Regions from separate parts of the Chromobacterium fluminis genome, predicted to be linked through region 2. Evidence: riboswitches for the same ligand, from Rfam matches in the RefSeq annotation. Region 2 holds a riboswitch; the other holds the start of a gene.
What was found. A riboswitch is a leader RNA that binds a small molecule or an ion and turns the genes downstream of it on or off. The one in region 2 is predicted to bind manganese.

Region 1 (5,197 bases), on a different contig from region 2:
CGAGCAGGCCGTGGCGATCGCGCGCGCGCAATGGCCGCAGGCGGCCGCTCATATCCAGCAGGCGGATTTTTTCGCCGTTGAGCACGAGCCGCCTTTCGACGCGGTGTTTGAGCGTGCCTTTCTCTGCGCGTTGCCGCCTCGTCTGCATGCGCGCTATGCGGAACAAATGGCGCGTTTGTTGCGCCCCGGAGGCGCACTGGCGGGAGTGTTTTTCATCGCGGACACCCAGCGTGGCCCGCCGTTCGGTCTGAGCATGTCTGCCTTGAGCGCTTTGCTGGAACCGGCTTTCGCGCTGGAGAGCTGTCAGCCGCAGGAGGTCGGCGTGCCGGTGTTTGGCGGTCAGGAGTTCTGGATGGTGTGGAGAAGGCAACACGGAAACGAAGATTTGTAATACATTGGCATTGCCTATTTGATGATAATCAATAGTCCGCCAACTATTCCAAAAACAAGGTCGCCATCGCTTAGGATGGCTGATTGAAGTCAATAAACAACAATAATTCTAGATAACAGCAACGAGCGGGCTCAAAGCGCCGGATGGCGCGGGCCTTGCATCAGTCGCTGAACAGGATTGCGGAGCAAGAGGAGAAGTCATGCAGTGGTTCTGGCGCGTGTATACCCTGGTGGAAAAGACTTTCTGGGATACGTTGACCAAGAAATTGTGCAGTTTCTTTTTCATCAGCGTGTTTCAGCTGGGCATGGTGGCTTATGTTTATTATGTGCTGGAGGACATTCGGCGCTCGCTGAAAGGACAAGTCACTTCGCCCCAGGTGTTGGCGGGCATCGAGTCCAGTATAGACGGAGCGCTGTTTTGGACGATGGCGCTGTGGGTGGTCAGCGTTGTCTTCATCGCCTTTATGGTCTGGTATCTGCGCTTTCTAATCGTCAGACCCCTGAAAATGATTATCCGGATTTTCAATGAAATAGGCGCTGGCGAGGGCGACCTATCCAGGGATATCCCCACCATTACCCACGACGAAATCCGCGAGTTGTCGCTGTCGTATAACCGTTTTCTGCTGAAAATGCGCGAAATCATCAGCAATGTGCGGCTGATGACAGTGCGAATCGCGATGGATTCGGCGCGCACCCGAAAGAATGTGGTTGAGTCGCTGGAGGGGGCGCGAAAACAGGATCAGTTGGCGACGCAAGTCCGGGCCGCCAGCGATCAGAGTACTGAAGGCGTGGGCCAGGTCACCGAGCAGACCCAGGCGATTTCATCCACCACGCTGGCCAATCTGGACGTGGCGCGGGAGTCCTACGCCGAGCTCAAGTCCGTGGCGGAGAGCATTTACGGCATTAATCAGAAGGTGGGCCATTTCAACCACACAGTGGATGATTTGAGTCAGCGCTCGTCCAGCATCAAGACCATTGTCGATCTGATCAAGGACGTGTCGGACCAGACCAATCTCTTGGCCTTGAACGCGGCGATCGAAGCGGCGCGGGCCGGCGAGAGCGGACGCGGTTTCGCCGTGGTGGCCGATGAAGTGCGCAAGCTGGCGGAGCGAGTCAAAAAAGCGACGGACGAGATTTCGCATAATATCGACGATATGCTGGGGCTGGTGTCGGAAACCCAGGTGGAAACCGCCCAGATCACCGAGGACACCAAGTCTGCTCGCGAAATCGTCTCCAAGGCGTCGGAGCATTTCAGCAAGATGATGGGCGACTTTGAAACCACGGCGAATAGTCTCAGTCAGATCGCCGCCACCATGTCGGAGTTTGTCGCCTCCAATGGACAGGTCAATCTCCATGTGGCGGAAATTCACGAACTAGGCCATCAGGTGACGGACCGTCTGAACCATACGGAAGACTCGGCCACCAAGCTGTCCGGCGCGGCGGAGCAGGTGCAGCAGTTAGTGGCGCGTTTCATTCTGGGGGAGGGAGAGTTCGACCAGATCATGCAAACGGCCCGCGAGGCGCGGGATGAGTTGCAAACCATCATGGCCGCGCAACTGGCCGCGGGCGCGGCGTTGTTCGACCAGAACTACCTGCCCATCGCCGGCGCCAAGCCGGCCAAGTTCCGCACTCAGTACGACGCCAAGCTGGAAAAACTGATGCAGCCGGTGTACGACCGCGCCGCCAAGTCCGTGCCCGGCGGCGTGTTCTGCCTGGCGGTGGACACCAACGGCTACGCGCCGACCCACAATAGCTGGTATAGCCAGCCTTTGAGCGGAGATGCGGCCAAGGACCTGATCAACAGCCGCGACAAGCGCAAGTTTGCCGATGTTGCCGGTTTGCGGGCCGCGCGCAGCACGCAGTCTTTCTTGCTGCAGACCTATACCCGCGACACCGGAGAAGTGTTGTCGGAAGTGGTGCTGCCCATCATGCTGTCCGGCAAGCATTGGGGGGGCTTCCGTCTGGGATTCAACCCGGAGGAGCTGCTGGAGTCGCTTGGACGCGGAGCCGGCCGGGCCTGATATATTGCCGGGTAGAAGGAAAAACGGAGGCCGCGGCCTCCGTTTTGTGTTGAGCTGTGCTTCAAATTTGCAGCGGGGTCAGTAGAGTGACGATACCTAGGCCAGCAAACAGAAGAGCGGCAATGGTGTGTACCATTTTTTGCGGCAACTTCTTCGCGGCAACCTCGCCCAAGAGCACCGCGGGCACATTGGCCAGCATCATGCCCAGGGTGGTGCCGGCCACCACTAGCAGTAAGGCGTCGGGAAAGCGCGCGGACAGGGCTACGGTGGCCAACTGCGTCTTATCGCCCATTTCCGCGATAAAGAAAGCGATACAGGTGGTGCCGAAAACGCCAAAGCGTTCCATGAGCCGGCTATCTTCATCCAGCTTGTCTGGAATCAGCATCCAGCCCGCCATGGCGAGAAAGGAAAGACCCAGCCCCCAACGCATGAGGTCCGGCCCAATCTTGCTCATCAACCAGTGCCCCACCGCGGCGGCGGCGAAATGATTGAGCAAAGTGGCGACGAAGATGCCGAGAACGATGGGAACCGGCTTGCGGTAGCGGCCGGCCAGCATCAGTGCGAGCAATTGAGTTTTGTCGCCGATTTCAGCCAGGGCGACGATTCCGGTGGAAATGAGAAAGGCTTCCATGAAGACTCCGGGGGCTGCGCATACGCCATGACAAGCCCGCGCCGCAGCCCCGCGTTGCGCAGACATGTCATGGGTCTTGCCAAACGGAAGTTTTCGTCGCATGCACCATGGCCGTGATGGCCAAGCCTGTTGATGCATGCCGGCGCTGAAAGTCGCGCCGAGGCTACTCCCCCAGAACCAGCCGATTCTAAATCAGTTGGCGTAGCGAGGCAATCGGGGTGCCTAGAGTTGGGAGGTGCACTGCGGGCAGCGAGAAGCCTTTTCCGGAATATTGGACGCGCAGAACGGACACTCTTTGGTGGTGGGAGCCGGCGCGGCGGCGGGCTCTTCGCGTTTCAGCCGATTGATGGCCTTGACCAGCATGAAAATAGCGAAAGCTACTATGGTAAAGCTGACCATGGCGTTAATGAATAGGCCGATATTCAGCGTGACGGCGCCGGCTTGCTTGGCCGCTGCCACCGAGACATAGGGGCCAAGCTGTTTGCTGCCTTCTTTTAGTACGAAGAACATATTGGAGAAATCAACGTTGCCGATCAGCAGGCCGATGGGGGGCATGATTACATCGTCGACCAGCGATTTGACGATGGCGCCGAAGGCGCCGCCGATAACCACGCCGACCGCCAGATCGATGACATTGCCTTTCATGGCAAATTCTTTGAATTCTTTGATAATGGACATAGTTAACCTCTGTTTAAATAGCGTTAAGCATTATAAGGTATTCAATTGCCGGCGCTCCACCCCAAGCGCGCGCTCAAGCAAGAGAACGTGGACGAACAGGCAGGCTGCCAAGTAGGGCTCCGCCAAGAATCAGCACGATGGCGGTTATTGCAATGGCGTTCAACTGTCCTTGGCCGGTGCCTATCAGCAGCAGGGTGGACAGCAAGGGCGTGGCATAAGACAAAGAGCCTATCTGTCTGGGGTCTCCCTCCTTCAGCGCGCGGTCCCATAGGAAGAAGGCGCCGCCCATCGGGCCGATGCCAAGCAGGATCAAGGCCAGCCATTGACCGGCGCTGGGGGTGATGTTGGGTTCGAACAAGACGTGGCATAGTAGAGAAAGCAGGCCGGATAGTAGACAGAAGCCGCCGACCGCGCTATTGGGAAAACGGGGCAACCTGCGGGTCAGCAGGCTAAAAGTCGACCACACCACGGCGGCGCCGATGGCCAGCAGATAGCCGACAAGATAGTTACTGGACAAGGCGAGCTTGCCCCCGCTGACAATCAGCGCCGCGCCGCTGAAGCCCAGCGCGCCGGCCAGTATGTGGCGGCCATGCAGCTCGGTGCCCGGCACCAGGATGGGGGAGAGCATGACGATCAGCAGCGGCCACAGGTAATTCAGCAGATTGGCTTCCATCGCCGGCGCGTGCCGAAACGCGAAGAACAGCAGGAAGTGATAGCCGAACAAGCCGTAGATCCCCACCAGCAGGGTGGGCGTCGGGACTTTCCAGTCGCGGTAATGGCGCAGGCTGAGCAGGCTGCCGATCAGCAGACAGACGCCAACGACGAAGAAAGGGGGAAGCGAGCGTGTTTGAGCGCCAAGCGCGGCCAGAGAGGCCCAGAGCAGGATGGCGCCCCCGGCAAAGGCAATCGGTCTGGAAATCATTATTATTCCAATGGGGAGGGTGGGCCGATTGTAAAACGGAAGCGGAAATGGAAAAAGCCACAATTCGGAGATTGTGGCTTTTGAAATTTTGGCTCCCCGAGCAGGGCTCGAACCTGCGACCTGCGGATTAACAGTCCGTCGCTCTACCAACTGAGCTATCAGGGATCATAATGCGGTGATGCGGGCTTGTTTTGGCTCCCCGAGCAGGGCTCGAACCTGCGACCTGCGGATTAACAGTCCGTCGCTCTACCAACTGAGCTATCAGGGAATGGAAAACAAGCAATTCTCAAACTGGGCCGGAGTGGCTCCCCGAGCAGGGCTCGAACCTGCGACCTGCGGATTAACAGTCCGTCGCTCTACCAACTGAGCTATCAGGGATTTGAGTGAGGGCGAACTATAGCTTCAGCCTGTCGGGCTGTCAACACTTGCGCGGCTGAAAATCGCTTGCGTCCGTCGGGCGGCTTGGACGCGGCGTTGACGCCCGCAATTCACCGCTGGCGAAGGGAGGCGGCGACGCGTTAAAATTTCGTTTGTTGACAATGCGGGAATAGCCGC
Region 2 (5,197 bases):
GCCCGGCAAGCCTTGCCCCGCAAGGCTTGAGCAAAAACAGCCCCCTATATTTTTCTCATGCCGGCAAGCGGCCGTTTCTCCGGGCGAAGGCCTTGTTGTTCAGACAATGGGCTTGTCCAAAATATTCAACAACAGCGTGTTCCGCCCCCCTGCACCGCCCCCTAAAAAAACCACAGCGCGATCTGGCGCGCCAAGCCGCGCCAGACAAGGCTTTTAGTCCAAATACGGCATGTTTTTTCAAATCTGCGCCACACGCCGCCACCAGCCGCGCCGGCTCTGGTTACAATGCCCCGGTCATCACTAGCCGCAAGCACGAGCCAGCCCATGCGCGAGCATCACCACGATTTTCTGTCCTGGACCATGAACCCCGCCTCCTCGGCCTCCGCCGAATGGCAGCTCCACTCCGGCGTGCGGGCGCGCTGGCTGGACTACGGCGTCGTCAAGCTGGAACCCCTCGCCGCCGCCGACGATTCCCTGCTGCTGTCCAGCGGCGTGCACGGCAACGAAACCGCGCCTATCGAGGTGCTCAACGCCATCCTGGCCGACATCGCCGGCGGCAAGCTGGCGCTGCGCTGCCGGCTGCTGGTGATCTTCGGCAATCTGGACGCGATGCGGCTGGGCAAGCGTTATCTGGATTACGACATGAACCGGCTGTTCAACGGCGCTCACGCGCGCCAGCCGGACGCGCGCGAAGCGGCGCGCGCGGCGCGGCTGGAGCAGGCGGCGGCGGACTTCTTCGCCTCCGCCTGCGGCCGCCGCTGGCATTACGATCTGCACACCGCCATCCGCGGCTCGGTGTTTGAGAAGTTCGCCATCTATCCGTATATCCACGAGCGCCCGCACAGCCGCGAGCAACTGGCCTGGTTGAAAAGCTGTCAGGTGGAAACCGTGCTGCTGCACAGCCAGCCGGCCAATACCTTCAGTTACTTCACCAGCCGCCACTGCCAGGCGGACGCCTTCACGCTGGAGCTGGGCAAGGCGCGGCCGTTTGGCCAGAACGACCTGTCCCGCTTCGCCGGCATAGACCAGGCGCTGCGCCGGCTGCTGTCCGAGCCGGCACAAGAACTGCCCGGCTACCGCGACGGCGACCTGCCGCTGTTCCAGGCCAAGTACGACATTGTCAAACACAGCGAGGCTTTCCGCCTGCACCTGGCCGACGATGTGGAGAACTTCACCGCGCTGCCGGATGGTTTCCTGATCGCCGAGGACGGCGAGCACCGCTACGTGGCCGTCGGCGGCGAGGAGCGCATTCTGTTTCCCAATCCCACGGTCAAGCCCGGCCTGCGCGCCGGCATCGTGGTTGAGCCGGCGCGCTTGCCTTAGATCCGTGCGCAAAAACGCCGCAACCCAGGTTGCGGCGTTTTTCATTACTGCAGGATTGCCCGCCCTGCACGGCGTTTCACGCGAACTCGGCGGCCACTACCCTCGCCACCGCGGCGATCACCGCGTTGCGCTCGTCCATCATCGCCGGCGAACCCCAGTAATACACAGACAAGATCAACGGCGACTTGCCCGGCCGCCAGGCCACGGCCACATCGTTGGCGGCGCCGTGGCCGCCGCTGCCGGTCTTGTCCCCCACCCGCCACTCCGCCGGCAAGCCGGCCCGGATACGCAGGTTGCCGGTGGTGTTGCCCAGCAGCCAGTCGTTCAACAGCCCGCGCTGCCGCTCCGGCAATGATGGAGAAAACAGCAAGGCATGCAGATTGGCCGTCATCGCCGCCGGCGTGGTGCTGTCGCGCGGATCGTCCGGCTCGGCGCGGTTCAGCTCCGGCTCGATGCGGTCCAGACGGCTCAAGCCATCGCCCAGCGAACGGGCGAAGCGGGTCACCTCCTGCGGCCCGCCCAACTGCTCCAGCAGCAAATTGGCGGCGGTGTTGTCGCTGAAGCGCATCGCCGCGTCGCACAAATCTTTTACCGACATGCCCTGTTCCACATGCTGTTCGGCGATAGGCGAATAGTCGATCAACTGCTCGCGCCGGTAGCTGACATGGCGATACAACAAGTCCGGCTGCGCCGCGCTGCGTTGCAATATGGCGCCCGCCAGCAGCAGCGCGAAGGTGCTGCACATTGGAAAGCGCTCATCGGCGCGATAGGCCAGGCTCCGTCCGCTGTCCACCTCTTGCGCGAACACGCCGATGCGGCCGCCGGCATTGCGTTCCAGCTCCGCCAGCTGCCGCGCCGCCGGCGCTTCGCCCGGCGCCCGCAACGGCGGACGCGCACAACCCAAAATCAAAGGCGAGGCGGCCAAAGCCGCCAGCAAGGCGCGCCGCTGCGCGAAATAATCCATAGTTCCATCCCCAGATCGGTATGACGACGCGGCTTATGACACAGCCGGCCATCGCGGTTTAGTTCCCCCGATGCGCATTGCCGCTACCGGCGACAATGACAATGAACTAAAATGCGGTGCATATTCTTTTTGGCTTGAATTCATTGAATCTACGCATCAAAGCATCACAGACAGATTCAAGCATCTTTAATGACACATTAAACAAGCTAATGACATGAAAAATCCAGCTCAGTTCCGTATGCCTGTCTGGCGACGTCTCGCCGGCCTTCTGGGCCTCAGCCTGGCCCTGCTTGCCGCGCCGGTTCAGGCCAAAGCCCCTCACCCCCATCGCCATGCCAGCGCGCCGGCTCAGGAGCAGTTGCTGGAACACGGCAGCTACACCAACTCCGACGGCGTAGAGGTGCACAGCCCGGCCCATACCCGTTCCGGCAAAGCGCCGGCCGGCGCCAGCGCGCGTTGCCGCGACGGCAGCTACAGTTTCAGTCAGCACCGGCGCGGCACGTGCTCGCATCATGGCGGCGTGGCGGCCTGGCTCTGAGAACCTGTTCATAGTCTGCTGCGCTTCAGCGATACGGCATTGAACGGGCTCTCGCCTCACACCAGACAGCCGGCAAACACCAGATACACCGCGCCCGCGCCCAGCAGCCAGCGGCCGTCCACGCTGCCCCGGCGGAACAGCAGCCACAGCCCGGCGATCGCCGCCATTGTGGCCAGGCCGGACCACAGCAAGACGCTATCGAACATCCACGGGGTGAAGAACAGGCCGAAAGCGCTGGGAATCGTCGCCTGAATCATCATCGCGCCGGAAATATTGGCCAAAGCCAGACGTTCCTTGCCCTGACGCAGCCAGATCAACGCGTTCATGATCTCCGGCAGTTCGGTGGCCACCGGGCTCAGCAGCAAGGCCACCAAATGCGGCGCCACGCCCCAATGGCCGGCCAGCGCTTCCAGCTGCGCGACAAAGCCGTGCGCCGCCGCCGCGATCACCGTCAAGGCCAACAAGGCCTGCGTCGCCGCCCAGCCCAAGCCGCCTCCGGCGCGCAGCTTCAAGGCGTCCAGTTCCTCCTCTTCCGGCGCGGTGTCCGCGCTGCGGATCTCGCGCCAGACATAGGCGGCGTAAGCGGCAAGGAACAGCACGCCCAGCCAGGGCTTGATGGCGAAGGCCAGCAGGCCCAGCGCCACCTTGAACGCGAAAATCAGCAAAAACGCCAGTTGGTCGCCAGCCAGCCGGCGGTGATCGACGCGTAGCAGATAATCGGCGCGCCCCAACCGGCTGCGGTTGCGCCACAGGGCGAAACCCACTACCGCGTAAGCCAGCGTGGCCAGCACCAGCGGCCCGCCCAAGGCGGCGCCGACGCCGATGTCCTTATGTTGCGGCGTGTCGCCGAAGGCCATGGCGGTCAAAGTCACCGCGCTCTCCGGCAAGGCGGTGCCGAAAGCGGCGAGCACGGTGCCTACGGCGCTGGCGCCCAGGTTCAGATGGCGTCCGCACCATTCGATGGCGTTGACGAAGTATTGACAGGATAGATAGATCAGGACGGCGAGGCCGAGCAGAAACGACAGGGTCAACAGCATGGATGGTCTTGGGCCGGGCAAGCGAATGGACAATGGCGCAACGACGCGGCTTGCCCGGCGGCAAACGCATCGTGGCCAAAGGTCTCGCTTGGCGGCGCCGGCAATGCCGGCCGCTGACCGCGCCATGAGGAAAGCTCCTCAAGTTTGTTGACGCGGCCTCTTCGGCGGGGCCGAAGATGGCTACTCCCCAATGACAACGGCGCCATTGTGCCAGCCTGGGCTCAATGGCGCAAACCTAGTCTCCCGTCATGCGAAGCCGGAGGCGCTTGCCCGCCTCCGGCCCGTTTGCCGGCCGGCTAGCGGCGGAACCACTCGCGCTTGGACAGCGCCGCCTCCACCTGCTCGCGATTGAGCAAGGCGTCGCGCATGGCGTTTTGCGCCGCCAGCGGCAACTGGTCGCCGTAGTAAGGCGATTGCGGCTGGCTGCTGTTGCCGTAGGTGTTGATCACCTTGGCGCGCAGCGGCCGGCCGAACTCCACCAGCGCGGTGAAGGTGTCGCCGAAGATGGCGCGTTGGCGGCCGTCGCTGTCGCCGATATAGCTGAAGGTGCGGAAGGCGCCCAGGCCCTCGGCGCCGCCGCTGGCCGGCTGGTCCAGCCGCGCCGCGCCGCCGGCGGGGCCGCGCCGCAGCCGGTAGACTTCGCCAAAGGCGATGTCCAGCGGCACGCCGGCCTGTTGCAAGCCCTGGGCCGCCGCGCCCAGCTTGCTGAGCGCGAAGCCGGCGTCGCGCAGACCGGCGGGCGTGTCGTAGGGCTGCGCCGGATCCGCCTCCCGGCGGTAGCGCAAGGCGTCTTCGCCGCCGGAGGCCGCCACCCAGGCAGCGAACAGCACCGCGCCCTTGCTGGCGGCGTCGCTCCGCCGGTCCCATTGGGCCAGCACCTGCGCCGCGGCGATCAGGCCGGCGTCGCCGGAGGCGCGCGCATAGCCGATCAAATCGTCCAGCACCCGGTCCGCCAGCAGCAGCCGGGTGTCGTGCTTGGCGCTCAGCAGCGTATCCAACGTGAAGCTTGGGGTCTGTTCGATCAACTCGATGCCGCGCTGTTCGCGCAGCAAGGGCGAGATCCGCGGCGACAGATAAGCGGCGAAGGCGGCCGGGTCCAGCGCCGGTTTGCTCATATACCAGGGCACGCTATTGGAGTTCTGCACCCAGCCGCTGGACGGATTGGCCACCTGCGGCAATTCGTCCAGGCGCAGCGCCTGACGCCAGATCAGATCGCTGCGGCTGCCGTCCACCGGCTGCGCCCAAAAGGCGGCGTCGCCGCCGGCTCGGCGCGGGGTCAGGCCGCCGAAAGCCGCCCAGATATTGCGTTGGGCGTCGGCGTAGATGATGTTGTGG

Region 1: it holds a riboswitch for manganese, as region 2 does, so the genes downstream of both, HA052_RS26105 (TMEM165/GDT1 family protein) here and HA052_RS17425 (sodium:calcium antiporter) in region 2, are expected to answer to the same signal.

The regions. Positions count from the first base shown of each region.
Region 1 covers NZ_JAAOMA010000079.1:3,602-8,798, reverse strand. The annotation lists gene HA052_RS26115 (methyltransferase domain-containing protein) at 1-391, shown strand, start outside; gene HA052_RS26110 (methyl-accepting chemotaxis protein) at 591-2,411, shown strand; gene HA052_RS26105 (TMEM165/GDT1 family protein) at 2,473-3,042, opposite strand; yybP-ykoY riboswitch at 3,044-3,226, opposite strand; gene mscL (large conductance mechanosensitive channel protein MscL) at 3,265-3,720, opposite strand; gene HA052_RS26095 (DMT family transporter) at 3,794-4,642, opposite strand; tRNA gene HA052_RS26090 (tRNA-Asn) at 4,732-4,807, opposite strand; tRNA gene HA052_RS26085 (tRNA-Asn) at 4,835-4,910, opposite strand; tRNA gene HA052_RS26080 (tRNA-Asn) at 4,945-5,020, opposite strand.
Region 2 covers NZ_JAAOMA010000026.1:27,929-33,125, forward strand. The annotation lists gene astE (succinylglutamate desuccinylase) at 325-1,323, shown strand; gene blaCHA (CHA family extended-spectrum class A beta-lactamase) at 1,400-2,287, opposite strand; gene HA052_RS17420 (DUF3761 domain-containing protein) at 2,502-2,825, shown strand; gene HA052_RS17425 (sodium:calcium antiporter) at 2,882-3,862, opposite strand; yybP-ykoY riboswitch at 3,919-4,063, opposite strand; gene HA052_RS17430 (penicillin acylase family protein) at 4,159-5,197, opposite strand, start outside.